Regions from separate parts of the Bradyrhizobium ottawaense genome, predicted to be linked through region 1. Evidence: predicted binding sites of a transcription regulator. Region 1 holds the regulator's gene; each other region holds the start of a gene.

Evidence for each region. Region 1 encodes HrcA, which represses chaperone genes, less so after heat shock. Its sites were predicted from a motif close to GTTAGCACTCNCNNNNNGNGAGTGCTAAC; they were not measured.
Region 2: the regulator HrcA is predicted to act here: its motif matches at 2,198-2,226, upstream of CIT37_RS15765 (co-chaperone GroES).
Region 3: the regulator HrcA is predicted to act here: its motif matches at 4,411-4,439, upstream of CIT37_RS07215 (co-chaperone GroES).

What each region holds. Positions count from the first base shown of each region.
Region 1 covers NZ_CP029425.2:191,601-202,087, forward strand. The annotation lists gene CIT37_RS00885 (hypothetical protein) at 1-482, shown strand, start outside; gene pncA (bifunctional nicotinamidase/pyrazinamidase) at 788-1,513, shown strand; gene grpE (nucleotide exchange factor GrpE) at 1,630-2,247, opposite strand; gene hrcA (heat-inducible transcriptional repressor HrcA) at 2,344-3,432, opposite strand; gene rph (ribonuclease PH) at 3,614-4,327, shown strand; gene rdgB (RdgB/HAM1 family non-canonical purine NTP pyrophosphatase) at 4,339-4,974, shown strand; gene hemW (radical SAM family heme chaperone HemW) at 4,961-6,115, shown strand; gene CIT37_RS00920 (penicillin-binding protein activator) at 6,235-7,467, opposite strand; gene rsmI (16S rRNA (cytidine(1402)-2'-O)-methyltransferase) at 7,807-8,757, shown strand; gene CIT37_RS00930 (YraN family protein) at 8,744-9,145, shown strand; gene gshB (glutathione synthase) at 9,156-10,100, shown strand.
Region 2 covers NZ_CP029425.2:3,332,047-3,342,533, forward strand. The annotation lists gene CIT37_RS15755 (GIY-YIG nuclease family protein) at 1-24, shown strand, start outside; gene groL (chaperonin GroEL) at 158-1,798, opposite strand; gene CIT37_RS15765 (co-chaperone GroES) at 1,841-2,155, opposite strand; gene CIT37_RS15770 (usg protein) at 2,533-2,820, shown strand; gene CIT37_RS15775 (O-linked N-acetylglucosamine transferase, SPINDLY family protein) at 3,022-5,151, opposite strand; gene CIT37_RS15780 (cupin domain-containing protein) at 5,370-5,897, shown strand; gene CIT37_RS15785 (rhomboid family intramembrane serine protease) at 6,169-7,386, shown strand; gene CIT37_RS15790 (NupC/NupG family nucleoside CNT transporter) at 7,410-8,660, opposite strand; gene CIT37_RS15795 (MFS transporter) at 8,821-10,059, shown strand; gene CIT37_RS15800 (SDR family oxidoreductase) at 10,294-10,487, opposite strand, start outside.
Region 3 covers NZ_CP029425.2:1,517,428-1,527,914, reverse strand. The annotation lists gene CIT37_RS07235 (DUF2076 domain-containing protein) at 8-838, shown strand; gene CIT37_RS07230 (L,D-transpeptidase) at 1,573-2,385, opposite strand; gene CIT37_RS07225 (protein phosphatase CheZ) at 2,701-3,486, shown strand; gene CIT37_RS07220 (hypothetical protein) at 3,694-4,215, opposite strand; gene CIT37_RS07215 (co-chaperone GroES) at 4,533-4,829, shown strand; gene groL (chaperonin GroEL) at 4,977-6,608, shown strand; gene CIT37_RS07205 (hypothetical protein) at 6,808-8,016, shown strand; gene CIT37_RS07200 (META domain-containing protein) at 8,171-8,569, opposite strand; gene CIT37_RS07195 (L-lactate permease) at 8,729-10,393, opposite strand.

The sequences.
Region 1 (10,487 bases):
CCCGCAAGCAGGTCTCGGCCGAGGAGCAGATCGCGCTGATGCCGTTCAGGATCACCGATCTCGCCGAATTCAAGGACATCCGCACTCTGGCGCCGGGCTCGAGCATCATCCTGGCGGACGGCGACGAGAGCACCGGTTACGAGTCGAAGCCGTTCATGATCCTCGGCCTGATCGGCGCCACGCCGCAGCAGGCCGACGACCGCGCCCGCTTCGCCCAGGAGGCGGCGCTGCAGATTCCCGGCGTGCGCGAATCGCGCGTCACCATGTCCGAGCCGATCCGCATCAACGGCCAGCAAGGCTTCGAGACCCGGATCGACGGCATCAGCGGCAAGGACAAGGTCCCGGTGACCGTGGTGCAGTGGATCCGCTTCTCGAGCGGAGGCGCCTCGCTGCGCATCATCGCCAGCGCCCCGCGCGACCAGTGGCTGGCCGCCTTCACTCGCTTCCGCGCCGTGCGCGACGGCATCCAGCCGAAGGGGTAGGCCAGAGGCGCTCCAACACACTCGGTGTCGTCCCGGCCTAGCGCGCAATTGCGCGCGGGGGGCCGGGACCCATACCGCGTGATCTCGCGATTGCGGTCGGTCGCAGTACCCACGAAGAGTCTTCGCCAAACTTCTCCCTGGGGGTATGGGTCCCGGATCTGCGCTGCGCTTGTCCGGGACGACAGCGGTGTTGAGGCTGCACGCCCAACCCCTCATCAAACCCGGCCGCATTTTCGGGCTTCTGTTCGTACACGAACGGAACTAGGCTTCGTCTCCGTTGAGTTCATCCGAAGGGGAGGCGAACGATGCTGGATCGGCGACAAGTCTTGGCAATGCTTGGGACGACGGCGCTTGCAACGCTGGCTCCAACCGCACTCCTTGCAGCGGCATCGATCAAGCCGGACGATGCCTCCGCGCTGCTCGTGATCGACGTGCAGAACTGCTTCCTGCCCGGCGGCAGCCTCGCGGTGAAAGAGGGCGAGCAGGTGGTGCCCGTCATCAACAAGATCTCGAAAGCATTTGCGAATGTGGTGATGACGCAGGACTGGCACACGCCGGGCCACATCTCGTTTGCGTCGGTGCATTCCGGCAAGAAGCCGTTCGAGACCGTCGACCTTCCCTATGGCAAGCAGGTGCTGTGGCCCGACCATTGCGTGCAGGGCACCGATGGCGCTTCGCTGTCGAAGGACCTTGCGATCCCGCACGCCGAGCTCATCATCCGCAAGGGCTTTCACAAGGACGTCGACAGCTATTCGGCCTTCCTCGAAGCCGACGGCAAGACCTCGACGGGACTTGCCGGCTATCTGAGGGGACGCAAGATCAAGCGCGTCTTCGTCGCAGGGCTCGCGACGGATTTCTGCGTCGCCTGGACCGCGCTCGACGCGCGCAAGGCTGGCTTCGAGGTCTATGTGGTGGAAGACGCCTGCCGCGGCATCGACACGCAGGGCTCGCTGGCAAAAGCCTGGGCCGATATGGCCAAGGCCGGCGTGAAGCGGATTCAGTCTGCGGATATCGCGAGCGCGCAGGGCTAGATGACTGTCATTCCGGGGCGATGCGAAGCATCGAACTATGGTGCGCCATTGCGCACCTCAGAATCCCGAGATTCCGGGTTTGGCTCTTCGAGCCGCCCCGGAATGACGCAAAAAAATCAGTTCGCCGCGCCGCTCGACTCGTTGTTGTTCGCCGCGGCCGCGGGCTTCGCGCCGCCCTTGGCGACACCGACCAAGGCCGGGCGCAGCACGCGCTCGCCGATGGTGTAGCCGGCCTGCATGATCTGCACCACGGTGCCCGACGGCACCGACGCATCGGGCACTTCGTACATCGCCTGGTGGAAGTTCGGGTCGAACTTCTGGCCCTGCGGATCGAGCTTCTTCACGCCGTGCTTTTCCAGCGCGTTGAGCAGCGAGCGCTCGGTAAGCTCGACGCCTTCGATCAGCGAGATCAGGCCGGGATCGGCCGTGGCGCGGGCCTCGGCCGGAACGGCATCGAGCGCGCGCTGAAGATTATCGGCGATGTCGAGCACGTCGCGGGCAAAGCCGGTGATGCCGTAGAGGCGGGCGTCGGCGACCTCCTTGGTGGTACGCTTGCGCAGATTCTCCATCTCGGCCAGCGTCCGCAGCATGCGGTCACGCGCCTCGGCGGCTTCCTTCTGCAACTGCTCGACCGAGCCGGGCTCGGGATCGTCGGGCATGATGTAGGGTTTTGACACCACGGGCTCGCCGGTCGCGGCAGTCGTGTCTTCGGGTTGCCGGTCTTGCTCGGTCATCGGCTCTAATCTCGAACTCGTTTCCAGGGATTGTTGGCCCGGATATCGTGCCTAAAGCGCCGAAAATCAAGCGCCCGTGATCGGCGGAAACGCCGATCAGCCTCCCAAAAGACGGCTGACGATGCGGGCCGCGTAGTCCACGGTCGGGATCACGCGGGCATAATTCAGCCGGGTTGGCCCGATCACGCCCAAAACACCGACAATATGGCCGGCGGCATCCCGATAGGGCGAGATGATCGTAGAGGAGCCGGACAAGGAAAACAGTTTGTTCTCGGAACCGATGAAGATACGCACGCCCTCAGCGGTCTCGGCACGCCCCAGCAGGTCGATCACGCCGCGCTTGGTCTCGAGATCGTCGAACAGCAGGCGCACCCGTTCCAGATCCTCCAGCGCATGCAGGTCTTCGAGCAGATTGGCGTGGCCGCGGACGATGAGCTGGCGATCCTCGTTCTCGCCGCCGGACCAGCTGGCGATGCCGGCGGAAATCACCTTCTGTGCGAGCTGATCGAGCTCGGCGCGGGCCTCTCCAAGTGCCGTCTCGAGCTCGAGCCGCGCCTCGGCCAGGGTGCGGCCGCGGATGCGCGCATTGAGGAAATTGCCGGCCTCGGTGATCGCCGAGGAGGGAACTCCGGGGGGCAGCGACAGCACGCGGTTTTCGACCTGGCCGTCCTCGCCGACCAGGATCACCAGCGCCTTTTCCGGTTCCAGACGGACGAATTCGATGTGTTTCAGCCGCGCATTGGATTTCGGCGTCAGCACCACCGCGGCGGCGCGGGTCAGGCCCGACAGCCGCGTCAGCGCCTGGTCCAGCGCCGCCTCGACCGATTGCGCCTGGCCGACGGTGGCAAGCTGGCTCTGGATCGACTGCCGCTCGGCCTCGTTGAGGTCGCCGACCTGCATCAGGGCATCGACGAAGAACCGCAGGCCGAGTTCCGTCGGCAGCCGACCGGCGGAGGTGTGCGGGGCGTAGATCAGGCCGAGCTGTTCCAGATCGGCCATGACGTTGCGGACCGAGGCCGGCGACAGCGGCATGGCGATGAGGCGCGAGATATTGCGCGAGCCCACGGGCTCACCGGTCGCGAGGTAACTTTCGACAATTTGACGAAAGATGTCGCGAGAACGCTCGTTGAGCTGGGCGAGGCCTGCGCGCGGCGCGATCAGATGGATCGGATCGTGATGGGCCACAGACGGTAACTCCTCTCAGATGCTCATAATTTGTCCATCCAGGAGGGTTCTGACAAGCGTCGCGTTTGCAGGGTGGAGAACCGGGGGTGAAAAAGCCTTGTCCTTTCCCCTTGCCGCATACCCTCACCCCACCTACAAGCACCGCGAATAGCCCTAACCTGCGAGTTTTGGAGGATTTCCCATGCGGCCAAGCCGCCGTGCGCCCGACGAATTGCGCCCCGTGACGCTGGAGCGCGGCGTGGTCAAATATGCGGAAGGCTCCTGCCTGGTGAAATTCGGCGACACCCATGTGCTGGTCACCGCCACGCTGGAAGATCGCCTGCCGCCGTGGCTGAAGGGCCAGGGCCGCGGCTGGGTCACCGCCGAATATGGCATGCTGCCGCGCGCGACCTCCGAACGCACCCGCCGCGAGGCCTCCGCCGGCAAGCAAAGTGGCCGCACCGTCGAGATCCAGCGCCTGATCGGCCGCTCGCTTCGCACCATCGTCGATCTCGAAGCGCTCGGTGAGCGCCAGATCACGGTCGATTGCGACGTGCTCCAGGCCGACGGCGGCACGCGCACGGCCTCGATCACCGGCGCCTGGGTCGCGCTCGCCGATTGCATCAACTGGATGAAGGCGCGCAACATGATCAAGGCCAATGTGATGCGCGACAACGTCGCTGCGATCTCCTGCGGCATCTACAACGGCACGCCCGTGCTCGATCTCGACTATGCCGAGGATTCGGAAGCCCAGACCGACGCCAATTTCGTCATGACCGGCGACGGCCGCATCATCGAGGTGCAGGGCACCGCGGAACGCGAGCCGTTCACGCAGGACGAGTTCCTGAAGCTGATCGCCCTGGCGCAAAAGGGCATCGCGCGTCTCGTGGACTTGCAGAAACTGGCTGTCGCGTAGTCAATAAGCCCATGCACCGCCGAATCACCGGAAAGCTGGTCATCGCCACCCATAATCCCGGCAAGCTCGCCGAGATGAAGGAGCTGCTCGCGCCGTACGGCATCGAGGCGGTGTCGGCCGGAGAGCTCGGCCTCGGCGAGCCCGACGAGACCGGCAACGATTTCCGCAGCAATGCCGCGATCAAGGCGATCGCGGCAGCGCGGGCGACCAAGCTTCCCGCCTTTGCCGACGATTCCGGCATCGTGGTCGACGCACTCGACGGCGCGCCGGGCATTTTCTCCGCGCGCTGGGCTGGACCTTCCAAGGATTTCGCCGCGGCGATGGCGCAGATCGAGCGCCTGTTGCAGGAGCGCGGCGCCACCACGCCGGACAAGCGCAAAGCGCATTTCGTCTCCGCGCTCTGCGTCGCCTGGCCCGACGATCATCTCGAAGAGGTCGAGGCGCGCGTCGACGGCACGCTGGTCTGGCCGCCGCGCGGCACCGCCGGCTTCGGCTACGACCCGATGTTCCTGCCGGACGGCCACAGCCGCACCTTCGGCGAGATGGACAGCATCGAGAAGCACGGCCTGCCGCCGCTCGGCCTTGGCCTGTCGCATCGCGCCCGCGCCTTCGTGAAACTGGCGGAGATCTGCCTTGAGCCGCGCTAAGGAAGCCTTCGGCGTCTACGTGCACTGGCCGTTCTGCCTGTCGAAATGCCCGTATTGCGACTTCAACAGCCATGTCCGCCACGCTGCGATCGACGAGGCGCGCTTCGCCTCCGCCTTCGCGCGCGAGATCGCAGCCACCGCCGAGCGCTCGCCCGGCCGTGAGGTCACCTCGATCTTTCTCGGCGGCGGCACACCGTCGTTGATGCAGCCCGCAACGGTCGGCGCGGTGCTCGATGCGATCGGCAAGCACTGGACCGTCGCCGGCGATGTCGAGGTGACGCTGGAGGCGAATCCGACCAGCGTCGAAGCCACGCGCTTTGCCGGCTATCGCACCGCCGGCGTCAACCGCGTCTCGCTCGGCGTGCAGGCGCTCGACGATGCCTCGCTGAAAGCGCTGGGCCGCCTGCACAGCGCGCGCGAGGCGCTCGATGCCGTCGCCATAGCGCGCCGCTCGTTCGATCGCTATTCGTTCGATCTGATCTACGCCCGTCCCGACCAGACGCCGGCGATGTGGGCCGATGAGCTGCGTCTCGCCATCGACGAAGCGGCCGAGCATCTGTCGCTCTATCAATTGACGATCGAGGAAGGCACGCCGTTCTTCGGCCTGCACCAGGCCGGCAAATTGAAGACGCCGGACGAAGCGGTGGCGCGCGCGCTTTACGACGTCACGCAGGAGACCTGCGACAAGCTCGGGCTGCCCGCCTACGAGATCTCCAATCACGCACGGCGCGGCGCCGAGTGCCGGCACAATCTGGTCTATTGGCGCGGCGAGGAATATGCCGGCATCGGCCCCGGCGCGCATGGCCGGCTCGACATCGACGGCGTCAGGCACGCCACCGCCACCGAGAAGCGTCCCGAGGCCTGGCTGATGCGGGTCGAGACCAATGGCCATGGTGTCGTCACCGACGATCTGCTCAACAGCGAAGAGCGCGCCGACGAATTTTTGCTGATGGGACTGCGCCTCGCCGAAGGCATCGACCCCGAGCGCTACAAAGCCCTCTCCGGCCGCCCGCTCGATCCCAAGCGCATCGCGCTGCTGCGCGAGGAAGGCGCGATCACGGTGGATGCGACGGGCCGCTTGCGCGTGACGAGCAGCGGTTTTCCGGTGCTGGATGCAGTGGTCGCGGATCTCGCGGCATAACGCGCTGCCGTAGGGTGGGCAAAGCGAAGCGTGCCCACGAATTCCATGCGATTAGCTGAGAGATGGTGGGCACGGCGCGAAGCGCGCCTTTGCCCACCCTACGGCACTGTCGTCCCGAACTACGCCCCAAAACTCTTCGGCGAGCCCGCGACGGCAACGCCGCCACCCTGGGTCACCTTCATCACCGCAAGCCCGCGCTCGTTGGTGCCGTCCGCACGGAAACGAAACAGGCCGTCGATGCCGGCAAAGCCGGACGGATTGGTCAGTACGTCGGACGAGAAGCGCGTGGTGCCTTGCGTGCGCGCCAGCGCGGCGACGAGGGCGACCGCGTCATAGGCCAGCGTTGCCGTGCGAATCGGTTCGGCGCCGTATTTGGTGCGGTAGCGGCCGGAGAAGGCGCGGAAGCCGGCCGGGTCGGGCGCGGCATAGAGGCCGCCTTGCAAGCTCGCATTCGCATAAACCCGCGGATTGTCCCACAGGCCGGTGCCGAGCAACTGGATGTTGCGTAAGTTCGCGCCCGCCGCGGTCATCGCATCTGCGACCGTCACCACGGCATCGCCGTCATCGGCAATGAACAACGCATCCGCGCTGCCGAGTTGCTGCGCCACGGTGCGCGCCGGCGTGGCGCGATCGGCGCCGTATTTTTCGAACGAGACGATGCGCCCGCCGCGGCGCGGCACGGCCGCTTTCACCGCGGCCTCGACGACATTGCCATAGGCATTGTCGGGCACCAGCACGGCGACGGAGCGCTTTCCGATGCTGGCGGAATATTCGACGATGCGGTTGACGTCGGACTCCGGCAGGAAGGAGAGCAAATAGACGCCGCGGCCGGCGATGCTGGAATCGGTCGAGAACGCCATCACGGAAATGCCGCGCGTGCGCGCGACTTGCGCCACCGCCGGCACCGATTGCGCGAACAGCGGTCCCAAAATGATCTCGGCGCCTTCGTCGACGGCCTGCTGCGCGGCGCCCTGCGCGCCTTGCGGGCTGCCATTGTCATCCTTGATCAGCAGCTGGATGTTCGGGTTCTGGAACTCGGCCAGCGCCATCTCGGCGGCGTTGCGCATGGATTGCGCGGCCAAGCCGGCATTGCCGGCGGCCGAGAGCGGCAGAATCACGGCGACCTTCACGCCGCCGGTGCCGGCGGTCGTCGCCTGTTGCGGGGGACCTGCGGGCTGAGCCGGCGGCGTCGAGTTCGAGAAGGGGTTGGAAAACTGGCTCAGGCTCTGCTGCACGCCGGCGCAGGCCGACAGCAGTGGCGTGCCGAGCAACAGGCCGAGCGCGCTCCGGCGGGTCGCCCCTGACATCAGGGACCCCGGAACGGGAGATTTTGGATAACGCGGGCCCACCATTTCAGCTTCTCTTCTGACCCGTCGGCGCCGGCGGGTCACGACATTCTTTCCACGACACAAGCCACGGATTCAGGCATATTGTCGGCAAATAGTTAACCGAAACAAAAGGATAATAGCCGCTTAACGCGGCCGCCTTGCTGTCCCGGCAGCTATTTGCCCTCGCTCATTCAGCATCAAGGCGGCGTTTCGGTCGCGAATATGGCGCGAGAGCCCTCACGCCCTCTCGGCGTGATCCTGGATCGATCACATTCCCGTCCGTTCCTCGCCCCTCACCTCGGCGCGATCTTTTTCGGCGAACCGGTTCCCAGCCCTGCGGATCGTGCCTAAGTTGACTTCATTATGCGCGCAAAGCCGGTCCCGATAAATACGCCTGAAGCTCAAGACGCCGCCTCGCGCGGTTTCTGCATCGATGCCCATCGGCTTGCGGCGCCGAAGGCGGCACCGGGCCTCCATCTGGTCGCAACCCCCATCGGCAATCTCGGCGACATCACGCTGCGGGCGCTCCAGACCCTCGCCGGCGTCGATGTCATCGCCTGCGAGGACACCCGCATCACCCGGCGCCTGACCGAGCGCTACGCCATCGCCGCGCAGCTCAAGCAATATCACGAGCACAATGCGGAAGCCGCGCGCCCGAAAATCCTGGAGGCGCTGGGGCAGGGCGGCTCGATTGCGCTGGTCTCCGACGCCGGCACGCCGCTGATCTCCGATCCCGGCTTCAAGCTGGTGCGCGAGGTCTGCGCCGCCGGCCATGCGGTGTATGCCCTGCCCGGCCCGTCCTCGGTGCTGGCGGCGCTGTCGGTGGCGGCACTGCCGACCGACCGCTTCTTCTTCGAAGGCTTTTTGCCGGCGAAATCCGCCGCGCGAAAGGCGCGCTTGACCGAACTCGCGCGCATCGATGCGACGCTGGTGATGTTCGAATCCGGCAACCGCGTGCAGGACACGCTGGCCGAGCTCGCCGAGATCATGGGGGCGCGCGAGGCCGCGATCTGCCGCGAGCTGACCAAGCTGCACGAGGAGATCTCGCGCGCTCCGTTGAGCCAGCTGGCGCGCGAGGCCGATACGCTGGAGACGCGCGGCGAGTTCGTGCTGGTGATCGCGCCGCCGGCGGCCGACGCCGAGATGCTGACGTCGGATGCGCTGGACGGTCTGTTGCGCGAGCAACTTGCCGCGCACAGCGTCAAGGATGCCGTCGCGCACGCGGTCGCGCTCTCGGGCCGGCCGCGCCGCGAGGTCTATGCTCGCGCGCTCGAGCTCGCCAAGGACTTAAGGGGCGGCGATGGCGAAGACTGAGGTCCCGGTGGAGCCGAAGGTCGCCTCGCCCGAGCGCGTCGCCGCGTTCCACACCGGCATCTCCGCGGAGAGTCGCGCCGCGGCCTATCTCATGGCCAAGGGCTATCGCATCCTGGCCAAACGCTACCGCACCCCGCATGGCGAGATCGACATCGTGGCGCGCCGCCGCAATCTGATCGCTTTCGTCGAGGTCAAGGCGCGGGCCACGCTGGATGACGCGGCCTTCGCCGTGACGCCGCGCCAGCAGCAGCGCATCATCGACGCCGCGCAAGGCTGGCTCGTGGCGCATCCCGAGCATGCCGAATTCGAATTGCGATTCGACGCCATGCTGATTGCGCCGCGCTCACTTCCGCGCCATGTGTTGGCGGCATTCGACGCCTCGACCTGAAAGGCAGACCATGAAACTGAACGTCGCCGTCCAGATGGACCCCATCGCCCGCATCAACATCAAGGGCGATTCCACCTTTGCGCTGCTTCTGGAGGCGCAGAAGCGCGGCCACGGCCTGTCCTATTATACGCCCGACAAGCTCTCGATGGTCGGCGAGGAGATCGTGGCTCCGGTTCAGCTCCTGACCGTGCGCGACGAGCCGGGCGATCACTTCACGCTCGGCGAGCCCAGGCGCGAGGCGCTGAACGGCTTTGACGTGGTGCTGCTGCGCCAGGACCCGCCGTTCGACCTCGCCTACATCACCTCGACACATCTTCTGGAGCGCATCCATCCGAAGACGCTGGTGGTCAACGATCCCGCCTCGGTGCGCAACGCGCCGGAAAAGCTGTTCGTGATGAATTTTCCGCAGCTGATGCCGCCGACGCTGATCTCGCGCGACTTAGATGAGATCAACGCGTTCCGCGACAAGCACGGCGCCGTCGTCATGAAGCCGTTGCATGGCCATGGCGGCGCAGCGGTGTTCCGCGTGATGCCGCAGGACATGAATTTCGGCTCGCTCTTCGACATGTTCTCGGTGACGTTCCGGGAGCCCTGGGTGATCCAGCAATTCATCCCCGAGGTGAGGCACGGCGACAAGCGCATCATCCTGGTCAACGGCGAGTTCGCCGGCGCCGTCAACCGCGTGCCGGCCGCCGACGACCTCCGCTCCAACATGGTGCGCGGCGGCGCGGCGCAGGAGACCGAGCTCACCCCGCGCGAGCGCGAGATCTGCGCCACCGTCGGTCCGGCGCTACGCGAGCGCGGCCTGTTGTTCGTTGGCATCGACGTCATCAACGGCAACCTCACCGAGATCAACGTCACCTCGCCGACGGGCATCCGCGCTATCGCGCGCCTCGGTGGCCCGGATGTTGCGGCGAAGGTCTGGGACGTGATCGAACAGAAGCGGGCGAAGTAGCACTCTGCAATGATGACGTTGCGGAGCGCGCGAACTCTCCTCAGCGTCGTCCCGGCGAACGCCGGGACCCATACCGCGGAATCTATCCGGGGAGCTTGGTCGCGGTACCGGGCGCTCAATCTTCGTCAAGCTGCTCCCTGGGGTTATGGGTCCCGGCGTTCGCCGGGACGACACCGATGTTATGGAGCGCGCTGCGATCTCATTGGCATGATCGCACCCACACACCACTAACCACCCATTCACCATGACGCCGCGCATGTCATTCGAACGGACGTTCCGTACTGCGTGAATCTACGGGGCTGCTGGCCGACCGGATAACGCCGCGTTCACCATCTGCCGAAAACCAGCATCGAGGCCGGCCATCGCATTCGGCCTCGCAACACCCCT
Region 2 (10,487 bases), 3.1 Mb from region 1:
CTCTATCCGGGGATAGCCAACTGAGTTTAGTGGTTATGGATTCCGGGCTCGCGCCCAAGCGGGCGCGCCCCGGAATGACGAGCGGAGAGTGTTTGCCCCCCAAACAAAAACCCCGGCATCGCTGCCGGGGTTTCGTAGTTCTTGAGGTCGTTGGACCTTAGAAGTCCATGCCGCCCATGCCGCCGCCCGGGGGCATCGCCGGACCGGCGCCGCCCTTCTTGGGCAGCTCGGCGACCATGGCTTCCGTGGTGATCAGGAGCGCGGCCACCGAGGCAGCGTTCTGGATCGCGGTACGGACCACCTTGGTCGGGTCGATGATGCCCTTCTTGACGAGGTCGGCATATTCGCCGGTCTGGGAGTCGAAGCCGTAAGCGTAGGTCTTGCTCTCCAGGATCTTGCCGACGATCACCGAGCCGTCTTCACCGGCGTTGATCGCGATCTGGCGAGCCGGAGCCGACAGCGCCTTGCGCACGATCTCGACGCCGGTCTTCTGGTCGTCGTTCTTGGTGCGCAGGCCCTTGAGCTGCTCGGAGGCACGGAGCAGGGCGACGCCGCCGCCCGGAACGATGCCTTCTTCCACAGCCGCGCGGGTCGCATGCATCGCGTCATCAACGCGATCCTTGCGCTCCTTCACCTCGACCTCGGTCGCGCCGCCGACGCGGATCACCGCGACGCCGCCAGCGAGCTTGGCAAGACGCTCCTGGAGCTTCTCACGGTCGTAATCCGAGGTGGTCTCCTCGATCTGCGCCTTGATCTGGGCCACGCGCGCCTCGATGTCGGCCTTCTTGCCGGCGCCGTTGACGATCGTGGTGTTCTCCTTGTCGATCATCACCTTCTTGGCGCGACCGAGCATGTTGAGCGTGACGTTCTCGAGCTTGATGCCGAGATCTTCCGAGATCGCCTGGCCGCCGGTCAGGATCGCGATGTCCTGCAGCATGGCCTTGCGGCGATCGCCGAAGCCCGGAGCCTTGACGGCCGCGACCTTCAGGCCGCCACGGAGGCGGTTCACGACCAGGGTCGCGAGGGCTTCGCCTTCGACGTCCTCGGCGACGATGACCAGCGGCTTGCCGGTCTGCACCACGGCCTCGAGCAGCGGCAGCAGCTCGTTCAGCGAGGAGAGCTTCTTCTCGTTGATGAGGATGTAGGCGTCGTCCATCTCAACGCGCATCTTGTCGGCGTTGGTGACGAAGTAGGGCGAGATGTAGCCGCGGTCGAACTGCATGCCCTCGACGACGTCGAGCTCGGTCTCGAGCGACTTGGCTTCCTCGACGGTGATGACACCCTCGTTGCCGACCTTCTTCATGGCGTCGGAGAGGAACTTGCCGATCTCCTGGTCGCCGTTGGCCGAGATGGTGCCGACCTGGGCGATCTCGTCGTTCGAGGTGACCTTCTTGGAGTTCTTCTGGAGGTCTGCAACGACGGCCTCGACCGCGAGGTCGATACCGCGCTTGAGGTCCATCGGGTTCATGCCGGCGGCAACCGACTTGGCGCCTTCGCGCACGATCGCCTGGGCCAGCACGGTGGCGGTGGTGGTGCCGTCGCCGGCCGCGTCAGCGGACTTGGAGGCGACTTCGCGCACCATCTGGGCGCCCATGTTCTCGAACTTGTCCTCGAGCTCGATCTCCTTGGCGACGGTGACGCCGTCCTTGGTGATGCGGGGAGCGCCGAACGACTTGTCGAGCACGACGTTGCGGCCCTTCGGACCGAGCGTGACCTTTACCGCGTTGGCGAGGATGTCGACGCCGCGCAGCATCTTGTCGCGCGCTTCAACCGAGAATTTGACTTCTTTGGCTGCCATCTGGAATTTTCCTTGAGGTTGACTGGAGGGAGAGAGGGGCTCTTAGGCCGCCTTCTTCTTGGAAGCGGGGACGTCGAGGACGCCCATGATGTCGCTTTCCTTCATGATCAAGAGATCGACGCCGTCGATCTTGACTTCAGTGCCGGACCACTTGCCGAACAGCACGCGGTCGCCGACCTTGAGGTCGATCGGGATCAGCTTGCCGGCTTCGTCGCGGCCACCGGGGCCGACGGCGACGACTTCGCCCTGGGAGGGCTTTTCCTTGGCAGTGTCGGGGATGATGATGCCGCCGGCGGTCTTCTCTTCTGCGTCGATGCGCTTGACCACGACGCGGTCGTGAAGCGGACGGAATTTCATGCAGCTCTCCTAAGCATTTGCACGAGTTGATGATTTTCGTCTGTTAGCAATCTGTGCCCGCGAGTGCTAGCACAGGCGAGGCTGAAATAGGACAGGAATTTTGCGGGAGCAAGGGCTTCTAGCAGAAAAATCAGCACCCGGAAGCGCGGACTGCCAGAATCTCTTTTCCATCGTTAACCGAGGCCGAGCCGTATTAGCACGGTGATCCATCTGCTGCTAACGCATTGAATTTCAACAGCTTGTTAAACTTTTGGGCTTGAGATGGGTTGTCAGTTTGCGTCACATTTCTCTCATGTGAGCGCATCAGTACCGGGTGGCTCGTAAGGCGCACACCGACCAGGCCGCCCCTTGAATGCGCTCCTGCAAAGGAGGTTGGCATGGGCGTGCGGAGTGGGGGCGTTTCCGAGGACTTTCGGAAACAGCTTTTAGGTTACGGGCTGACGACGGCACAAATCCTCTACCGGATGCCGGATCATCCCTCGCTGCTCCAGACCTACGTCTGGCAGAACTACGACATGTTTCCGAAATTCCCGGCGCTGAAGGATTTCCTGGCCTTCTGGCAGGAAAAGCTGGACGGTCCCCTCCATTCGGTCACCGTCGCGCACTCCAAGCTGATCAAGCCGGCCGAGCTGCGCGCCGTGGATGGCGTGTTCCGGCTGCATTGAGACGAATATCGGTCTCGTAGGGTGGGCCAAGGCGCTTAAGCGCCGTGCCCACCATCTCTCCATGATCGCGCGCGGAAGGTAGGCACGCTTCCGCCGTCGCTCTTCGAGCTATGGCGGACCAGTCGTTTTGCCAACCCTACCGATATCTCCCTTGCAGCTCGTCGGACGAACGCACTATTCCCGGGATCGCCTGAGGGGCGATCAGGCGCCCTCGCTGCAATAGCGTCTCCACATCGCGCGATAGGCCTCGTCGACCGCTCGCCCGTATGAGACGGGGTTGCTGGCGGCTGCGGCCCGGATCTTGTCGGGCAGCTCGCGGCGCAACCTGTCGAGCTCGCTGATCTCAGAACCTCGGCTCGTTGCGATTTCGATATACGCCTCATGGCTGTCCGTGACCCAGTCCGGCAAGCCGAGAGCGGTGAGGATGGAGCCGGCAGCACGGCTGGGCAGGCTGTTGCCGAGCTTCGCCACCACCGGCACGCCCATCTGCAAGGCTTCCCACGTGCTGACGCCGCCGTTCTGCGGGAACGGGTCGAGGCAGATATCGACGCGATTGAACGATGCCAGATGTTTGCTTCGCAAGGTGGCGCCGAGCAGATCGACGCGTTCGGCCGGCAATCCGCAAGCCTCGAACCGCGCCAGCAAATTTTCGCGGACCAGCTGGTCGTCCAGCGCAACATCCTTGATCAGCAGTCGCGAGCCCGGCACCCGCTCGAGAATCCTGGACCAGACTTGCGCCGCCTCGTCCGAAATCTTGCTGATGCGGTTGAAGACGCCGAAGGTGACGAAGCCGTTCGAGATCGCCGGCGTAGGTGCCCGCGGAATCTCGGTCGGCAGCGAGGCCAGCGTCACGAAGCACGGCAGGTCGACAACGGTCTCCGCAAACAGATGCCGAACCTCGAAGGGAATCGCGACCGGGTCCGAGAACAGATAATCGATCGTCGGCAGCCCGGTGCCAGTGCCGTGACCCCAGCCGTGCACCTGGATCGGTGCAGGCTTGCGCGCAAACACGCCGAGGCGGTTGCCTCTGGTATGGCCGGACAGATCGATCAGGATGTCGATGCCGTCGGCGCGGATCTCGGCGGTGAGGCGATCTTCGGTCCATTGCGAGGCGTCGCGCCAGCGATCGGCGATCCCCTGAAATTCACCGGTCGTCGCATCCACTTTCGACGAACAAGCGTAGCACACGACCTCGAACTGTGCCCGGTCATGGTGTTGGAGCACCGGCTTGAAAATCAACGCAGCCGAATGCGCGTTGAAATCCGACGAGACATAGCCGAGCACCAGACGGCGGTCCGGATCGCGGTTGTTGTCATGCGGGCCCGCCGCGCCTGAAGCGATTTTCGCGCCGACACGCTCCCACCACACCTGACGCGCCTGCTGATGCCGTTCAACGGTGGCGTCCCCCGCAAAATCGAGCGTGAATATCTTGTTGGAGATCGCGCTCTGCAGGTCAGGCTGGATGTCGAGGGCTCTGTCGAAACTGGCGAGGGCTTCGTCGACCCGGCCAAGTCCGGCGAGGCAAAGACCCAGCACCAGGTGAGCTTGAATGGAATCGGGATCGATCGCCAGCGCCTGCTGGCAGTCGTGGGATGCGTGGGCAATTTGCTGGATCTGGAGCAGGACACTGGCCCGCGCGAGCCACCCATTCGCGTCGTCGGGTGCCAGCGCAATTGCCTGATTGCCGTCTGCCAGCGCTTCGTCAAATCGCTGAAGTTCCCGTAAAGCCGTGGCACGGTTCGCCAGCGCCGCGGCATAGTCGGGCTTGATCGACAGCGCGCGGTTCAAGCTTGCGACGGCCTCGTCATAATTGCGTTGACGGCACAGCGCCCAACCCCGGCCGTTGTGGGCTTCGGCAAGGCTTGCGTCGAGTGCGATCGCCTTGTCGTAGCTGTGAAGCGCCTCCTCGTGAAGATCGAGGGCCACGCTCGCGTTACCGAGATTGGAGAGGGTTGCGGCGTGGTTGGGCCGCAAGGCGAGGGCCTTTCGATAGCTCGCGCAGGCCTCGTCGTGACGGCGCAGCCCGTTGAGCGCGACGCCCAGCCTCATATGAGCATCGGCAGATTGCGGATCCACGGCGACCGCCCGGCTCAGCAGGATTTCGGCTTGCTGAAAATTCTTGGCGTCGGACTCCAAAGCACCGAGCATGTGCAGCGCCATGAATTGGTTGGGCGCGAGCTGCAGGAGTTGCCGATAGGCAGCCTGGGCCTCGGCGAGAAGCCCCATCTTGTGTAGCTGGAGCGCATGCCCGAGCAACGGCAGCACTTCGGCTTTTTGCCGTTTCTGAAGCCGGGCATTTTGAAATGCACGCTGACCTACGCTGTTGCCCATGGCTTCAATCCCCCAGAATCTCTCTTCGAGATTAATTCAGCGGGAGAACGAATACGAGACGACGGCCGTTCGCCACGACAGCTTGGGACAAGCTACGACCGATCGGGTCATTGAGCCGCTAGCCTTGCGCCCGGCAATTGCCGCCTCATCCAAGACTGGATAATCTGTGCTCGGGTTGTACCCGTCCGGCGGGCGCGCTCAGATCAGGGAGGCAGACAATGGCCAAGCAAAAGGCATCAAGACCCGCAACGAAGACCGCAGTGAAGAAGCGGAGCGGCGCCAAAGCGGCGGCGCGATCCTCGGCACGCAAGGCGGTGAAGGCAAAGGCTCGCACTGCCGTACCGAAGAAGCCCGCACGTCCCAGGCAGCGCATCGCGATCAGCCATCACCGCGAGGAAGACTTCAAGGCCGATGGCCTGCGCGCTTACGCGAAATACCGCGACCTCGGCATCGCCGACGCTAGCCATGGCCTCGCGCAAGCGCACGTGATCCGGCTGCAAGGTCCTTGCGATCCGGCTGAGGTGTCAAAGCTGCATTTTCACGACGTCGACTTCCAGATGGTCTACGTGCTCAAGGGCTGGGTGAAGACTTATATGGACGGGCAGGGCGAGACGTTGATGAAAGAAGGCAGCGCCTGGACCCAGCCGCCGAAGATCAAGCACATGATCCTGGATTATTCGGATGACGTCGAACTGCTGGAGGTGATCCTGCCGGCGGAGTTCAGGACGGTGGAGTTGAAGGCGTAGGCGATCTCTCTCCTTCGTCATTGCTGTGACGGGTACGTAGCCCGGATTGCGCTGCATTCCATCCGGGCTGCAGGACTGTCGCGACTCCAGCCCCAACACCGCCCATCAAACACGTCGTCAGCGTTCCCGTCACGATCGCTAAAAAGCACGCGATCTGGGAAACCGGGCAATTACCAGTCGGATGGTTTCAGCTGACCTGCAGGGCGGGCGCTAACCAATCGAAAATACCTCTCGCAGCAACTCAAGGATGTGAAAACGCGGGAGTGCTTTCATGGCGACCAACACTTTTGGCCGACGCGGCGTTACGGCGCCACCGTCAAGAGCGTCGTTTCAACCCGTCGCCGCGCCGACCGTGCGGGAGATCGTGCGCGACCCCGCTCGGCCCTTGCCCAGCGAAGGGACGCTTTTTGGCGATAACAGGCTTCTGGCCGATATCCCTTTCCTCACCATTGGCCTGATTTTCGGTCTGCTTTTGATCTTCGCTCTGCAACGCAGTCTGGCCATCGACGTTGCGCGGGATGGTGACCTCGACGTCCGCTCGCTGATCGCCCAGGGCGCGTCGGGCTACGATCTCGTTGTCGGACGAGGAGAGTGGTGGAGGATTGGCCTTGCGCCGCTGCTGCACGGCAGCGGGTGGCACCTCGTCAGCAACTGCATTGGGTTGTTCATCGTCGGCGTCAGGCTGGAGTCTCTGATCGGCCGTGGCTGGTTTGCGCTGATCTTCGTCGCCAGTGCAGTGGCGGGCGAGGTCGGCTCTCTGCTGGGCAATGGCCCCGGCACGGTGGGCGTGGGCGCGTCCGGCGCCATCACCGGGCTCATCGCCGCGCTGTTCGTCGCGAGCTTCGAGCCCGAAGCGGACGCCGATCAAACCATATCGAGACTGAAGACGTCGCTCTTCTTCGGTGTTCCCGCACTGCTGCCGCTGGCCTTCGGCGCCTCGGGCAATGTCAACTATTATGCCCATGCAGGCGGTGCGGTGGCCGGTGCCGCGCTTGCGATTACGCCGTGGCTCGCCTTCTGGTCCTATGACAGCCTGCCGCGGAGCGCCGGCATGACGTTGCTTGCAGCATCCCTCGGATCTCTGATCTGCGCCGGCTTCGCCGCCGTTCATTATTCGTCCTACATGGCCGATGCCGTGCATTATATCCGCGCGTCGGAAGTGCCGGCGAAGGCTGACGAGATGGTCAGCCGGTCGTTCGATCTCGTCACCCGCTACCCAAAAGATGCGCGGGCCCACGTGTTCCGTGCGGTCTTCTTCCTGGAACAAGCCAACCTCAGTGCCGCCGAGACGGAGGCGCGAACCGCCCTGTCGCTCGCCGCTTCAGATGTGGCGGGTGGGCCGGTGCGCTCCGGGGCGCAAGGCTTGATGGCGGTGTTGCTGTGGGCGCAGGGACGAACGAGCGAGGCGAAGGCCATGGCGGTCGAGCCCTGCCGTGCCAAGCTGGCCGAGGTGCGCCGCATCTTGCAGAAGTCGAAATTGTGCAGTTGACCAGGCTACGGCATCACCACGGGTCACGTTATGACCCCCACCACCGCGCCCATCACGCACGTCGTCAGCGTCCCTGATACGATCGACTTCAATCCCAGCGCGTTGATCTCCTCGCGCCGCTCCGGCGCCATCACGCCCAAGCCGCCGATCATGATGCCGAGGCTGGCGAAATTGGCGAAGCCGCACATCGCGTAGAGCATGATCAGGCGCGAGCGCGGCTCGAGCGCATCACCCGGCAGCTTCGCAAAGTCGACATAGGCGATCAATTCGTTGAGCACGGTCTTGGTGCCCATCAGGCTGCCGGCCGTCACCGCCTGATCCCATGGCAGCCCCATCAGCCAGCACACCGGCGCCATCACGAGACCGAGCAGGCGCTGCAACGAGATCGCGGCGCCGCCAACATTCGGCAGCAGGCCGAGCATGGCGTTGACGAGATAGACCAGCGCCACCAGCACCAGCAGCATGGCGACGATGTTGATCAGCAGCTCGATCCCCGCGCTGGTGCCTTTCACGATCGCATCCATCGTGCTGGAGACTTCCATCTCCGGATCTTCGAGCGTGCCGCCGGTACGCGTGTTGGAGGTTTCAGGCACCATGATCAGGCTGACGAGGATCGCGGCCGGCGCGCCCAGCACGGAGGCGATGACGAAGTGCGCGGCCGCGTCGGGAATGAGAGGAGCAAGGAGCGTCGCATAGAGCACCAGCACGGTGCCGGCGATGCCGGCCATGCCGCCGGTCATCACCAGGAACAATTCGCTGCGGGTCATCTGCTTCAGATACGGCCGCACGAACAGCGGCGCCTCGACCATGCCGAGAAAGATATTGGCGGCGGTCGAGAGGCCCACCGCGCCGCCGACGCCGAGCGTCCGCTCCAGCAGCCAGGCCATGCCGCGCACGATCGGCGGCAGCACGCGCCAATAGAACAGCAGCGTCGTCAGCACGCTCATGACCAGCACGATCGGCAGCGCCTGGAACGCCAGGATGAAATCGGCGCCAGGCACCTTGAGGTCGAAGGGCAGGGCGCCGCCGCCGACATAGCCGAACACGAAGGCGGAGCCGGCGCGCGAGGCCGCCGAGATCGCGCCGACCGCATCGTTGATGGCGCCGAAGGCGTGCGCGACGACCGGCAGCTTCAGGAGCACGATCGCGGTGACGAAGGTGGCGACGAGGCCGATCGCCGCCTGCCGCAGCGACACGGCGCGCCGATTCTCCGCCAATGCGAAGGCGATCAACAGCAATGCGAAAATGCCGAGTGCCGATTGCAAACGCAGCATGATGTCCCCAAACCCTCAATGATTATGGCCGGGCCGGCGCTGCAAAGGCAATGCCGGCAGCCGCCAGAAGCGCCCCACTGTTGACAAGCGGGGCCACCTCGGCCACGCGGGGGCCTTCGACAGTGAGGGGGAGAGCGGTCCGAGGGTGACCCAAAAGGCGATGCCAGAGCAGCTAAATTCCGGACATCCGCCGGTCAGCGCCCGTGCGCTCCTCGCCCACCGCGCGTTCCTGTTCTTCCTGCTCTCGCGCAGCCTGTCGCGCTTTTCCAGCCAGATCGCGGCGGTCGCGATCGGCTGGCAGATCTACGATCTCACCGGCTCGGCCTTCGACCTCGGCATGGTCGGCCTCGTGCAGTTCCTGCCCACCGCGCTCCTGGTGTTCGTCGCCGGCCACGCCGCCGACCGCTATGAGCGCAAGCGGGTGGTCCAGCTCTGCCAGTTCGTTGAAGCGGCGACCGCGCTCTATCTCGCAATCATCACCTATCTCGGCGCGGTCGGCGAAGTCCAGATCTTCATCGCGACCTTCGTGCTCGGCATTGCCGGCGCGTTCGAGAGCCCGACCACGGCGGCGCTGCTGCCGCTGATCGCGCCGCAGGGCTCGCTTCAGCGTGCCACCGCAGTCTCCAGCGGGGCGGCGCAGGTCGCGACCATCACCGGCCCGGCGCTCGGCGGCTTCGCCTATGCGGTCGCCCCGCATCTTGCCTATGCCATGATGGTGCTGTTCTGGATCTTCGGCATGATCCTGACCGGCTTCATCCGGCCGCGTCCGCAGGCGATCGCGAAGCAGGGGATGGACTCGGACAACATCTTTGCCGGCGTTCGCTTCATTCGCAGCAATCCGGCGATCCTTGGCACCATCTCGCTGGACCTGTTCGCGGTGCTGTTCGGCGGCGTCACCGCGCTGCTGCCGATCTATGCCCGCGACATCCTGCAGACCGGTCCGGTCGGGCTCGGCGTGCTCCGTGCCGCGCCGGCGGTCGGTGCGCTCCTGATGACCATGGTGCTGGCACGTCACGCCATCTCGAGGCACGTGGGCCTGCGCATGTTTCAGGCCGTGATCGTGTTCGGCCTCGCCACCATCGTGTTCGCGCTGTCCTCCTGGATGTGGCTGTCGGTGCTCGCGCTCGCCGTGCTCGGTGCTGCCGACACGATCAGCGTCGTGATCCGCTTCTCGCTGGTGCAGCTGTCCACGCCCGACGAGATGCGCGGCCGGGTCGGCGCGGTGAACTTCCTCTTCATCAACGCCTCGAACCAACTCGGCCAGTTCGAAAGCGGAGTGGCCGCCGCACTGCTCGGCGCCATGCCGGCCGCCGTGCTCGGCGGCGTTGCCACCGTTGCGGTGGCGCTTTTGTGGATGAAGCTGTTTCCGAGCCTGCGGCAGGTGGAGAGTTTGGAGTAGGGGAATGTCTCGTGTCCCGGACGCGGTGCGGCGCGAAGTGACGCGCCGCTGAGCCGGGACCCAGGAGCACAAGCACGAGATCGCGGAGGCATGGGCCCCGGCTCAGCAGCGCGTCATTGCATGCCGCACCGCGTCCGGGGCACGGGACTGGATGCCCCCCGAAAGTCTCGGACAAAGCACAGAGGAATCAAAGAGGTCCCTACTGTGCATGGGGTTGTTTTCGCAGTTTTGAGTTCAGCCCCGCCCCACGAACGGCATCTTGGTCGCCATGACCGTCATGGTCAGCACGTTGGCATCGAGCGGCAGGCCGGCCATGTAGGCCACGGCATCGCCGACCGCTTTCGCATCCATGCGCGGCTCGTGCTTGGTGGTGCCGTCAGGCTGCAGCACGCCGGGGCCGTTGACCATGCGATCGGTCATCGGGGTCG
Region 3 (10,487 bases), 1.3 Mb from region 1:
ACTGATCATGACGCCGCAGGAACGCCAGCTCGTCGACGACCTTTTCGACCGGCTTTCGAAACTGGAAAACGCACCGCGCGATCCCGACGCGATCGCCGCGATCTCGGACGGACTGCGCAAGGCACCCGGCGCGATCTATGCGCTGGTGCAGACCACGCTGCTGCAGGACGAAGCGCTGAAGCGTGCCCATAACCGCATCCAGGAGCTGGAAGCGGCCCATGCGCCCGAGCAGGCGCAGTCCGGCGGCTTCCTCGACACCATGCGCGATACCTTGTTCGGCGGAGGCCCCTCGCGCGGCTCGGTTCCGAACGTGCCGCCGCGTGACACGCGGCCGGTCTGGAACAGCGGCGGAGCGATGCAGCAGACGCAGCCGGGCTACGGTCAGCCGCCTTACGGCCAAGGTCCAGGTCAGGGCCCGGGCCAGGGCCAGGGTTATGGCGCACCGCCGATGGGCGGTGGCGGCGGCTCGTTCCTCGGCACCGCAGCGGCAGCTGCCGCCGGCGTCGTCGGCGGCTCGCTGCTGCTCTCGAGCATCCGCGGCATGATGGGCGGATCGCATCAGCAGGCCTTTGGCGACACCAACGCCCTCGGCGACCGCAGCGCCGGTGGAAGTCCTTGGGGCGGCAGCGACCAGTCCGGCGGCTCGCTCGCGCGCGATGCCGGCCTCAACGACATCGGCTCCAACCGGGAGTCCCGCCAGAGCTTCTCCGACCAGGCGAACAACGATCGTAACGACAACGACCAGAACTACGGCGACAACAACGACGACGGCAATATGGACGTAGCCGACGACAGCGATTTCGGCGGCGACGACGATGGCGGCAGCGATTACGCGTGAGCAATTCGTCCGAAAGATGCGGACGGCCGCCTCTCGGCGGCCGTTTTCTTTAGAGCATGGGCTCGAGCGTCTTTTGTGCCACGGCAAGGAGAGAGGACGCTCGATATAATATGACTAATGCGCAGCTCCATTGGACTGAGCTGAACGTTACCCGACGCGCCTGAATTCACCATGACAAATCAAATCGCCGTCTGACGCGTGCGACCGTAGACTCCCGGATTTCCAAATTCGGACATGGGTGTTCAACTGGAAGAACACGTTGCTCATGCCACACACCAATGTGGTTGCCTCTCTTGGTTATAGTCGGGGTTTTAAAAATGAGTCCACTTCAGCAGCGCATCGCAACCCTGACCAACGTGACAACTCATCTCATCACCGAGTTGTCGGAGTTGGAGGGACTGCACGAGCGCCTCAAGAAGGCAGAGCTGTCGGCGCGGCGGTTGAAACGCTCCGTTCGCGCATCTCTTTCCCATTCATCAACTCGTCGTCGCTGCTCTGTTGCCCCTCGTCTCGGTTCGAGGCGGCATCGTCGGCCAGCCTAAAGCATGATCCGGAAAAGTGCGCAGCGGTTTTCCGAAAAGATCATGCTTTAAGCGCGATGACGATTCATCCTGATCGCATCGCGCTTTAGACCTCGGCCGGAGGACGTACGCCGGCGGCGCGCAACGCCTTCGATGCCGCGCGTCGCGAGCCGGCGCGACACGCGGAGTTGACGGCTCGCAGCGCGCGCTGGGCTACATCACCACGACCTTGGTGCCGACATTGACGCGGCCGTAGAGGTCGATGACGTCTTCGTTGCGCATGCGGATGCAGCCGGAGGAGACGTTGGTGCCGATGGTCCAGGGCTCGTTGGAGCCGTGGATGCGGTACAGCGTCGAGCCCAGATACATCGCGCGGGCGCCGAGCGGGTTCTCCGGACCGCCTTCCATGTGCCGGGGCAAATCGGGACGGCGCGCGATCATTTCGGCCGGCGGCGTCCAGTCCGGCCATTCGCGCTTGGCTGTGATCGCCTTCACGCCGGACCAGGTGAAGCCGGGACGCCCGACGCCAATGCCGTAGCGCATCGCCCTGCCGTTGCCCTCGACGAGATAGAGGAATTTGTTCGGGGTATCGACCACGATGGTGCCGGGACTTTCCTTGCCGCTATAGTCAACAGATTGCTTCTCGAACCTTGGATCGAACTGACGCTGCCGCGGGTCGGCCGTCTCCTGCTGAACCGCGCCTTGCTGATATCCACCCTGCATCTGCGGCTCGCCCATCGGCGGCAGGCGGCGCTGGTCGTAATAGCCGGGCTGCTGTTGATAGACCGGCTGCTGCGGCGCGTAGGCCGGACCGCGGCCGGGACCGTCGCCGAACAGGAACTCGATGAAGCCGCCGCCCATGTTCGCATTGGAGGCGACGCGCACCGGCGCCGGCGGCACCTGCGGCTGGTAGAGCACCGCGGGCGGATCGTTCGGCACCGAATTGTCGAAGGCGCTGGCACTGTTTGCGCCGGCAATGAAGGTGCAAGCGCTGCCGAGCAGCGCGACAGACATTTTCTTGAACATCGACGTACTCTGTACTGTTTCGTCTAGATCACATGCGCCGTGGAGAGCTGATGGCTGGTCCGCGCCCCCGACGTGGTCAATAAAAAGCAAAAGCCGTTTTGTTTGGTAAACAGAAGCGGCGTTTGGATTCACCACGTCGTCAGCAGCGGGGCAATTTGGCGATCAGCGTTTATTTTCGATGAACGCCGCGCGCCCATGGTTAATCGCTTCTTTGCGCGCCGTCGCGCGCAGCCGCACAACAGTTCCTGCCGTGAACTTCGTGTTAAATCGCTTCTGCCTACAAAGACGCGTGAGTGAGGTGGGGGGAGTATCCAGATGGCTGTTCACCGCAAACGTTTTCGCGTCGAGGATATCGCTGGTGGCGAGATGCCGATTTTGGACGTAACTGAAGAGGCAATCCCGATGCATAGCGAGATCATGGCCGAGCTACGTGCGATCCGTGCACAGATGGCGAAAGGCACCGCGCCCTTGCCCTTGTCCGGCAGCGCAGCCATGGCGGCGATCGACGCCTCCACCGCCCACGAGCTCTCCGAGGCTCGGACCATGCTCGAGACCTATCGGGCCCAGATCGAGCAGTGCGAAAAGCTGAAGGTCGAGCTCGACCTCATCCATGACGCCATCGACCGCACCAAGCGCGAAATCGCGACACTGCACGGCAAGAGCTTTGACGGCGGCGAAATGGCCAAGGTCAATGGCGAGCTCGGCGCGGTGGTCGGCGGCACCGAGCAGGCGACCCAGCAGATCCTCGAGGCCGCGGAGTCGATCGACCAGGCCGCCAGCGCAATGTCCAAGGTGGACTCGATCGACCAGCAGAAGCGGCTCGCCGACGACATCCAGGAACGCGTCATCTCGATCTTCGAGGCCTGCAACTTCCAGGACCTGACCGGCCAGCGCATCAGCAAGGTGATGGGCACGATGAAGTTCATCGAACAGCACATCAATGCGATGATGGAGATCTGGGGCGGCGTCGACGCGATCAAGTCCCACGTCGTGCCGCAGGTCGACAATCGCAGCGAGGACGACAAGCTTCTCAACGGCCCCAAGCTCGCCGGCGACGTCGGCCACGCCTCGCAGGACGACATCGACGCGCTGTTCGACTGAGCGGACGCGGCATAGCGAAAAACAAAACGCCGGCGAGAGCCGGCGTTTTTGATTTTGGCCCAGCCCGTCATTCCGGGGCGGCTCGACAGAGCCGGACCCGGAATCCGGAGATTTAAGGCAGGAAGCTCACCACATCGAGATTCTCAGGTGCGCGAGTGCGCACCATAGTTCGCGCTTCGCGCGCCCCGGAATGACGGAAGACGAACATCACGCCCGCGGCGCGCAGCGGACGTAGACCATGTTGCCGTAGCGGGTGGCGGCGTCCTTGTCGATGAAGCGGGTGATCAGGACGCGGCCGTCGAAGGAGATGATTTCGCGGTCCTGCTCGCCGGGAGTCGGACCCGCCGGTCCGATGTAGTTCTTGCCGCTCGGCGAGCCCTTCAGCCGCAGCTCCTGGGGCGTTGCCTGGTCGGCCAGATGCATGATCACGCCGCCGGAGGAGCCGGCGGTGATCACATAAGGGTTCTTGCACTGGGCCCGGGCGGCGGCCTCGGTGCGGGCGCGGTCGGCCGGGTTCTGGAACGAGGCGAGGCCCCAGCGGCCGACGATCTCGTCGCCGCGAATGGTCGCAGGCATTTCGGGCGCGACGCCCGGCTCGGCTTCGGGCGGCGGCGAGGACGACGAGAAGGACGGCAGGCTCATGCCGCCGCCGCAGGCGCCCAGCAGCAGCGCCAGACAAGAGGCGGCGGCCAGATTGGCAACCGTGCGCGCGTGAGCTGAACTGATCATGGCATTCCCCCGAACAAGACCATGGCCGCACCCCTCCTGCAGCCAAGCGCAAAACCGCTGCCGGAGCAATGACGTCCTTTAATACGTCGGCGCCCCGAACAAGTTTCCAGTGCCACCATCCTATATCCGCCTCACCAATCGCTTAACCACCTTTGCTTGACAGGATCGCGGCCAAGCCATATTTCCGGGCCCACTATTAGCACTCGGAAAGCCCGATTGCTAAGCACGCCGTTCGATCCTCGGGATAGGGGGATGGACGGAAGCGCCGCCCCACCCACTTCCACTACTTCCGAAGCGAGCCTCCAAAGGGAAACGTCATGGCTAAATCCAAATTTCGTCCGCTGCATGACCGTGTCGTGGTCAAACGTATCGACGCCGAGGAAAAGACCAAGGGCGGCATCATCATTCCGGACAGCGCCAAGGAAAAGCCCTCCCAGGGAGAGGTCGTCGCCGTCGGCCCCGGCGGCCGTGACGAGACCGGCAAGCTGACCCCGATCGACCTCAAGGTCGGCGACCGCGTGCTGTTCGGCAAATGGTCGGGCACCGAGGTCAAGATCGACAACGAAGAGCTCCTGATCATGAAGGAGTCGGACATCATGGGCGTACTGGCCTAAGGCCATCCGCCTGAACAGCCGCTGAATGTCATGCCCGGATCCAGGCGGTCCGGGCATCCATCATTCCGCCGGGTTCGGTCCACGAATCCCGGAATTGATGCGACGGGCGTGCGGCAGACACATCACCAAACACGAGGGATTGCTAAAATGGCTGCCAAAGACGTCAAGTTTTCCGGAGACGCGCGCGATCGCATGCTGCGCGGCGTCGACGTTCTCGCCAACGCCGTCAAGGTGACGCTCGGCCCGAAGGGCCGCAACGTCGTCATCGAGAAGAGCTTCGGCGCACCCCGCATCACCAAGGACGGCGTCACCGTCGCCAAGGAGATCGAGCTCGAGGACAAGTTCGAGAACATGGGCGCCCAGATGGTGCGTGAGGTCGCCTCCAAGACCAACGACCTCGCCGGCGACGGCACCACCACCGCCACCGTGCTGGCCCAGGCCATCGTGCGCGAAGGCGCCAAGGCGGTTGCCGCCGGCATGAACCCCATGGACCTCAAGCGCGGCATCGACATCGCGGTCGCTTCCGTCATCAAGGACATCGAGAAGCGGGCCAAGCCCGTCGCCGCCTCCTCCGAGGTCGCCCAGGTCGGCACCATCTCGGCCAACGGCGATGCCGCCATCGGCAAGATGATCGCCCAGGCGATGCAGAAGGTCGGCAACGAAGGCGTCATCACCGTCGAAGAGAACAAGTCGCTCGACACCGAAGTCGACATCGTCGAGGGCATGAAGTTCGACCGCGGCTATCTCAGCCCCTACTTCGTCACCAACCCCGAGAAGATGACCGCCGAGCTCGAGGATGCCTACATCCTCCTGCACGAGAAGAAGCTTTCGGGCCTGCAGGCCATGCTTCCGGTGCTGGAAGCCGTGGTGCAGTCGGGCAAGCCGCTCGTCATCATCGCCGAAGACGTCGAGGGCGAGGCGCTGGCCACCCTGGTCGTCAACCGCCTCCGCGGCGGCCTCAAGGTCGCCGCCGTCAAGGCGCCGGGCTTCGGCGATCGCCGCAAGGCCATGCTCGAGGACCTCGCCATCCTCACCGGTGGCCAGCTCATTTCCGAAGACCTCGGCATGAAGCTCGAGAACGTCACGGTGAAGATGCTGGGCCGCGCCGGCAAGGTCGTGATCGACAAGGAGAACACCACGATCGTCAAGGGCGCCGGCAAGAAGCCGGACATCGAGGCCCGTGTCGGCCAGATCAAGGCCCAGATCGAGGAGACCACCTCGGACTACGACCGTGAGAAGCTCCAGGAGCGTCTCGCCAAGCTGGCCGGCGGCGTCGCCGTGATCCGCGTCGGCGGTGCCACCGAGATCGAGGTCAAGGAGAAGAAGGACCGCGTCGAGGACGCTCTCAACGCCACCCGCGCCGCGGTGCAGGAAGGCATCGTCCCCGGCGGCGGCGTCACGCTGCTGCGCGCCAAGAAGGCGGTCGGCCGTCTCACCAACGCCAATGCCGACGTCCAGGCCGGCATCAACATCGTGCTGAAGGCGCTCGAGGCTCCGATCCGCCAGATCTCGGAAAACGCCGGCGTGGAAGGCTCGATCGTGGTCGGCAAGATCCTGGAGAACAAGTCCGAGACCTTCGGCTTCGACGCCCAGACCGAGGACTATGTCGACATGATCGAGAAAGGCATCATCGATCCCGCCAAGGTGGTGCGCACCGCGCTCCAGGACGCCTCCTCCGTGGCCGGCCTGCTGGTCACCACCGAGGCCATGGTCGCCGAAACGCCGAAGAAGGAAGCCTCGCCCGCGATGCCCGGCGGCGGCGGCATGGGCGGCTTCTAAGCCTCCGTTCCGTTACAATGTTGCGAAGGCCGCCTCCGGGCGGCCTTCTTTTTTGCCGACCCTGCCCCTCCGCTTTCCGATTCAACCGACGGCCAAAACCCACTACGGTGACGCGCCGATTCGAATTGTTTGGGCATGATCCTCTCGGAAAACCGCTTCACACTTTCCGGATCATGCCCGTTGCGCGAGGATTTCATCGATGCGTGCGCTTCTGGTTTGTTCGACAGCCCTTTTGGCTCTGCTTGCAGCTTCTCCGCATTCCGCATCCGCCCAGATGAAGCTGTCGCCGAAGGCCACGACGCCCGGTGGCCCCGAGACACGCTATTTCACCTCGATCGACGGGCTGATGGACGGCAATGCCGACGTGATCCTGAAGGAGACGCGCCAGGGCAAGACGGTGACGGCGGCCGTGCTCGACGTCTGCTATCCCGTCGCAAAGAATTCCGACCGCAAGGACCGCTTCGTCGTCAATCTCCAGGTCGCGGGCCAGACCCTGACCGGCACCGCGCAGAGCATCAGCGAGAAGGCGCCCGTCAGCGTCAAGCTGCTGCGCAAGCAGAGCGGCGACACCTTCGAATTCCGCGGCCAGATCAGCATTGGCCAGGTCGTGACCGAGGTGACCTCGCCCGACAATTCCGATCTCAGCGAGAAGGAATTTCAGGACAACCAGACCTCCGACGACGGCATCACGCCGCAGCCGAAGGATTTCACCGACGTCTCGCCGGAGGCGATCGCGGTCAAGGTCAAGCTCGACGCTGCAACCGACTTCCTGAAGAGCCTGAAGGGCCAGGCGGTCGAGGTGACGCTGGCGAGCCTCACGGTCGGCTGCGATGCGCTGCGCGCAGGCGAGCAGACCATCAACATGTCGGTCGATCCCGAGCGCGCCGGCGCGCTGCTGGCGAAATTCAAGGCGACGCCGGGCGTCACCTCCGCGGGCTGGACCGCGGGCATGACCGAGATGGACCGCACCATCCGCTTCGCCGCAGCCGACTGGCGCGAGGGCGACAAGATCAGCAAGGACAAGCTCGCGGCCGCCGTCTCGAACGTTTTGAGCCGGACGCTCGCGGCAAAGCCGGTCTCGCAAAGCTTCAACCCCGCCACGGGCAAGCTCAAGCTGGTCTTCAAGCGGCCGAACCCGGATTTCCCCGCGCTCGATCTCACCGACACGATCGAGGTCGCAGGGCTCGTCTCGCCCGACAAGCCGGGCGCGACCGACAAGCTCATGCTGTGGATCGGCAGCCCCGCGACGACGACCGCCGACGAGAGCAGCGGCGCCAAGCTCAATCTCTCCGACGACACGTCGGTCGACGAGGAAGGCGAGCAGCCCGACGACAACGGTTCGGTCGAGGCGCTTGCCAAGGAGCTCAAGGGCCAGCGCTGGGATGCCGACAAGTCGGTGTGGAAGTAGGCTTTCGTGCCCCGGACGCTGCGCAGCACGTCAGTGATGCGCAGCAGAGCCGGGGCCCAGAGGCCACACACGAATTTGCCGATAGAAAATCTGGGTCCCGGCTCTGCGGCGCATCGCTTGCGCGACGCGCCTTGTCCGGGACACGAGAGCGGAGCTAATTCCCCGTCGTCCTGAAACGCAGCGGCTTGGGGCCGATCAGCGTCAGCACGTCGCCCTGACGCTTCCAGGTCTCGACGCTGCTCAGTGCTGCGACCAGATCGTCGTCGGCCTGCGCCCTTGCCGGCGGGCAGGAGCGATCCTGGATCTGACCGGGGACGAAGATCACGGTGTTGCCGGCGACCGAGAACTGGCCCTTGCCGCCCTTGCACCAGAGCTCGAGCACGACCTCGCCATGGTCGCCGATCTCGATGTTCGGAATTCGCTTCGAGCCTGCTTGCGGCAGCGCTTCCAGCGTCATCTCGGTGCCGAACGGGAAACCGTCCTCGGCACGCGCGACAATGGACATCGCGAGCATTGCAACCGCAGCACACACCAATCGCTTGAGCGAAACCATGAGACCTCTCGTCCGACCTGATTTGCCGCACCTTCTATAAGACGGCGGCGCCAATGAGAAGGTTCGCTCAACCTGGAGCGCGATGAGATTTGATTGGGCGCAAAAATCCCCGCGGGGCGGAACCTCGCGGGGATTTGCGTTCGAGCCGGAGTTGGCCTGCTACTTCAGGACCATTGCCGTGAACGGCCAGACATAGGCCTGCAACGTCACGAGCACGCCGACGAGACAGGCCAGCACGATCGAGTGCCAGAACACGAAGCGCAGGATCGTGCCCTCGTGCCCGTACCAGTTGGTGGCAGTGGAGGCGACCACGATCGACTGCGCGTCGATCATCTTGCCCATCACGCCGCCGGACGAGTTCGCCGCGGCCATCAGGACCGGCGACAGGCCGAGCTGCTCGGAGGTGATCTTCTGCAGGTTGCCGAACAGCACGTTGGAGGCGGTGTCCGATCCCGTCAGCGCCACGCCCAACCAGCCGAGCAGCGTGCCGAAGAAGGGATAGAGCACGCCGGTTGCGGCGAAGGCGAGGCCGAGCGTCGCGTCGACGCCGGAGAGCCGCGTCAAGGTGCCGATCGCCAGCATCGCCGAGATCGTAATCAGCGAGATCGCACAGAGCCGGATGGTACGGCCGTACTCGGTCACGAGCTTGCCGGGACCAACGCCCATCAGGACACCGGAGATGATCGCCGCGATCAGCATGCCCGTGCCGGTGAAGGACAGGTAGGTGAAGCCGAACACGGCGCTCTCTTTCGTCGGCCCTGGCGCGACCGGCGGCATCTTGTTGATCATCTGGTGCAGCTCGGGCACGGGATAGTTCCAGACGAAGATCGAATTCGCCCAGGCCTTGAACGCCCCGTTACCCCAGATCAGCATCACGATGCAGACGATGATCCACGGCAGCAGCGCGCCGAACAGTTCGCTCTGCGTCAGCGGCGTCTTGTCGAGCGGTTTGGCCGCCGCCATGGTGGCTGCCGATTCATCGCGGCCGCGCAGCGCCGGCGACAGCCAGAGCTGCCTGGGCTGCCAGACTTTGAGGAACAGGATCAGCGCGCCCATCGAGATCAGCGACGCGCCGATGTCGACGATCCAGGGGTTGATGAAGTTCGAGATCACGAATTGCGGAATCGCGAACGACACGCCGGTGACCAGGATTGCCGGCCAGACATCCTTCATGCCCTTCCAGCCCGCGAACGCCCACACCACCCAGAACGGCACGATCAGCGAGAAGACCGGCAATTGCCGGCCGACCATCGCGCCGAGGATGTAGGGATCGAGCCCGGTGACCGAGGCAAGGCCCTGGATCGGCGTGCCCAGCGCGCCATAGGCGACCGGCGCGGTGTTGGCGATCAGCGACAGGCCGGACGCCGCGAGCGGCGAGAAGCCGAGGCCGATCAGCACGGCGCCGGTGATGGCGACCGGCGTGCCGAAGCCCGAGGCGCCCTCGAAGAACGCGCCGAAAGAGAAGGCGATCAGCAGCAATTGCAGCCGCCGGTCCTCGGTGACGCCGCCGATGGCGCGCTTGAGCAATTCGAAGCGTCCCGTGCTCACCGTCACCTGGTAGAGGAAGATGACATTGAGCACGATCCAGCCGATCGGGAAAAAGCCGGTCACGATGCCCAGCACCGAGGCACGGATCGACATGTTCGCCGGCATGGTGAAGACGAAGATCGTGATCAAATTGGCCACGATCACGGCGATGACCGCCGCGATATGCGCCTGGACGCGGCCGCTCGCGATCAGGACCAGCAGCGTGACGACGGGCACCGCCGCCGCAATCGTCGACAGCACCGGACTGTGCAGCGGATCATAGACTTGATTCCACATGGTCTTCCTCCCCCACGCATGTTTGCGGCAGACGGCCCGCGTGGAGAGCCGATCCTGCTTGACGCTGGAAGCGATAACCCCCGAGCTGGACGCG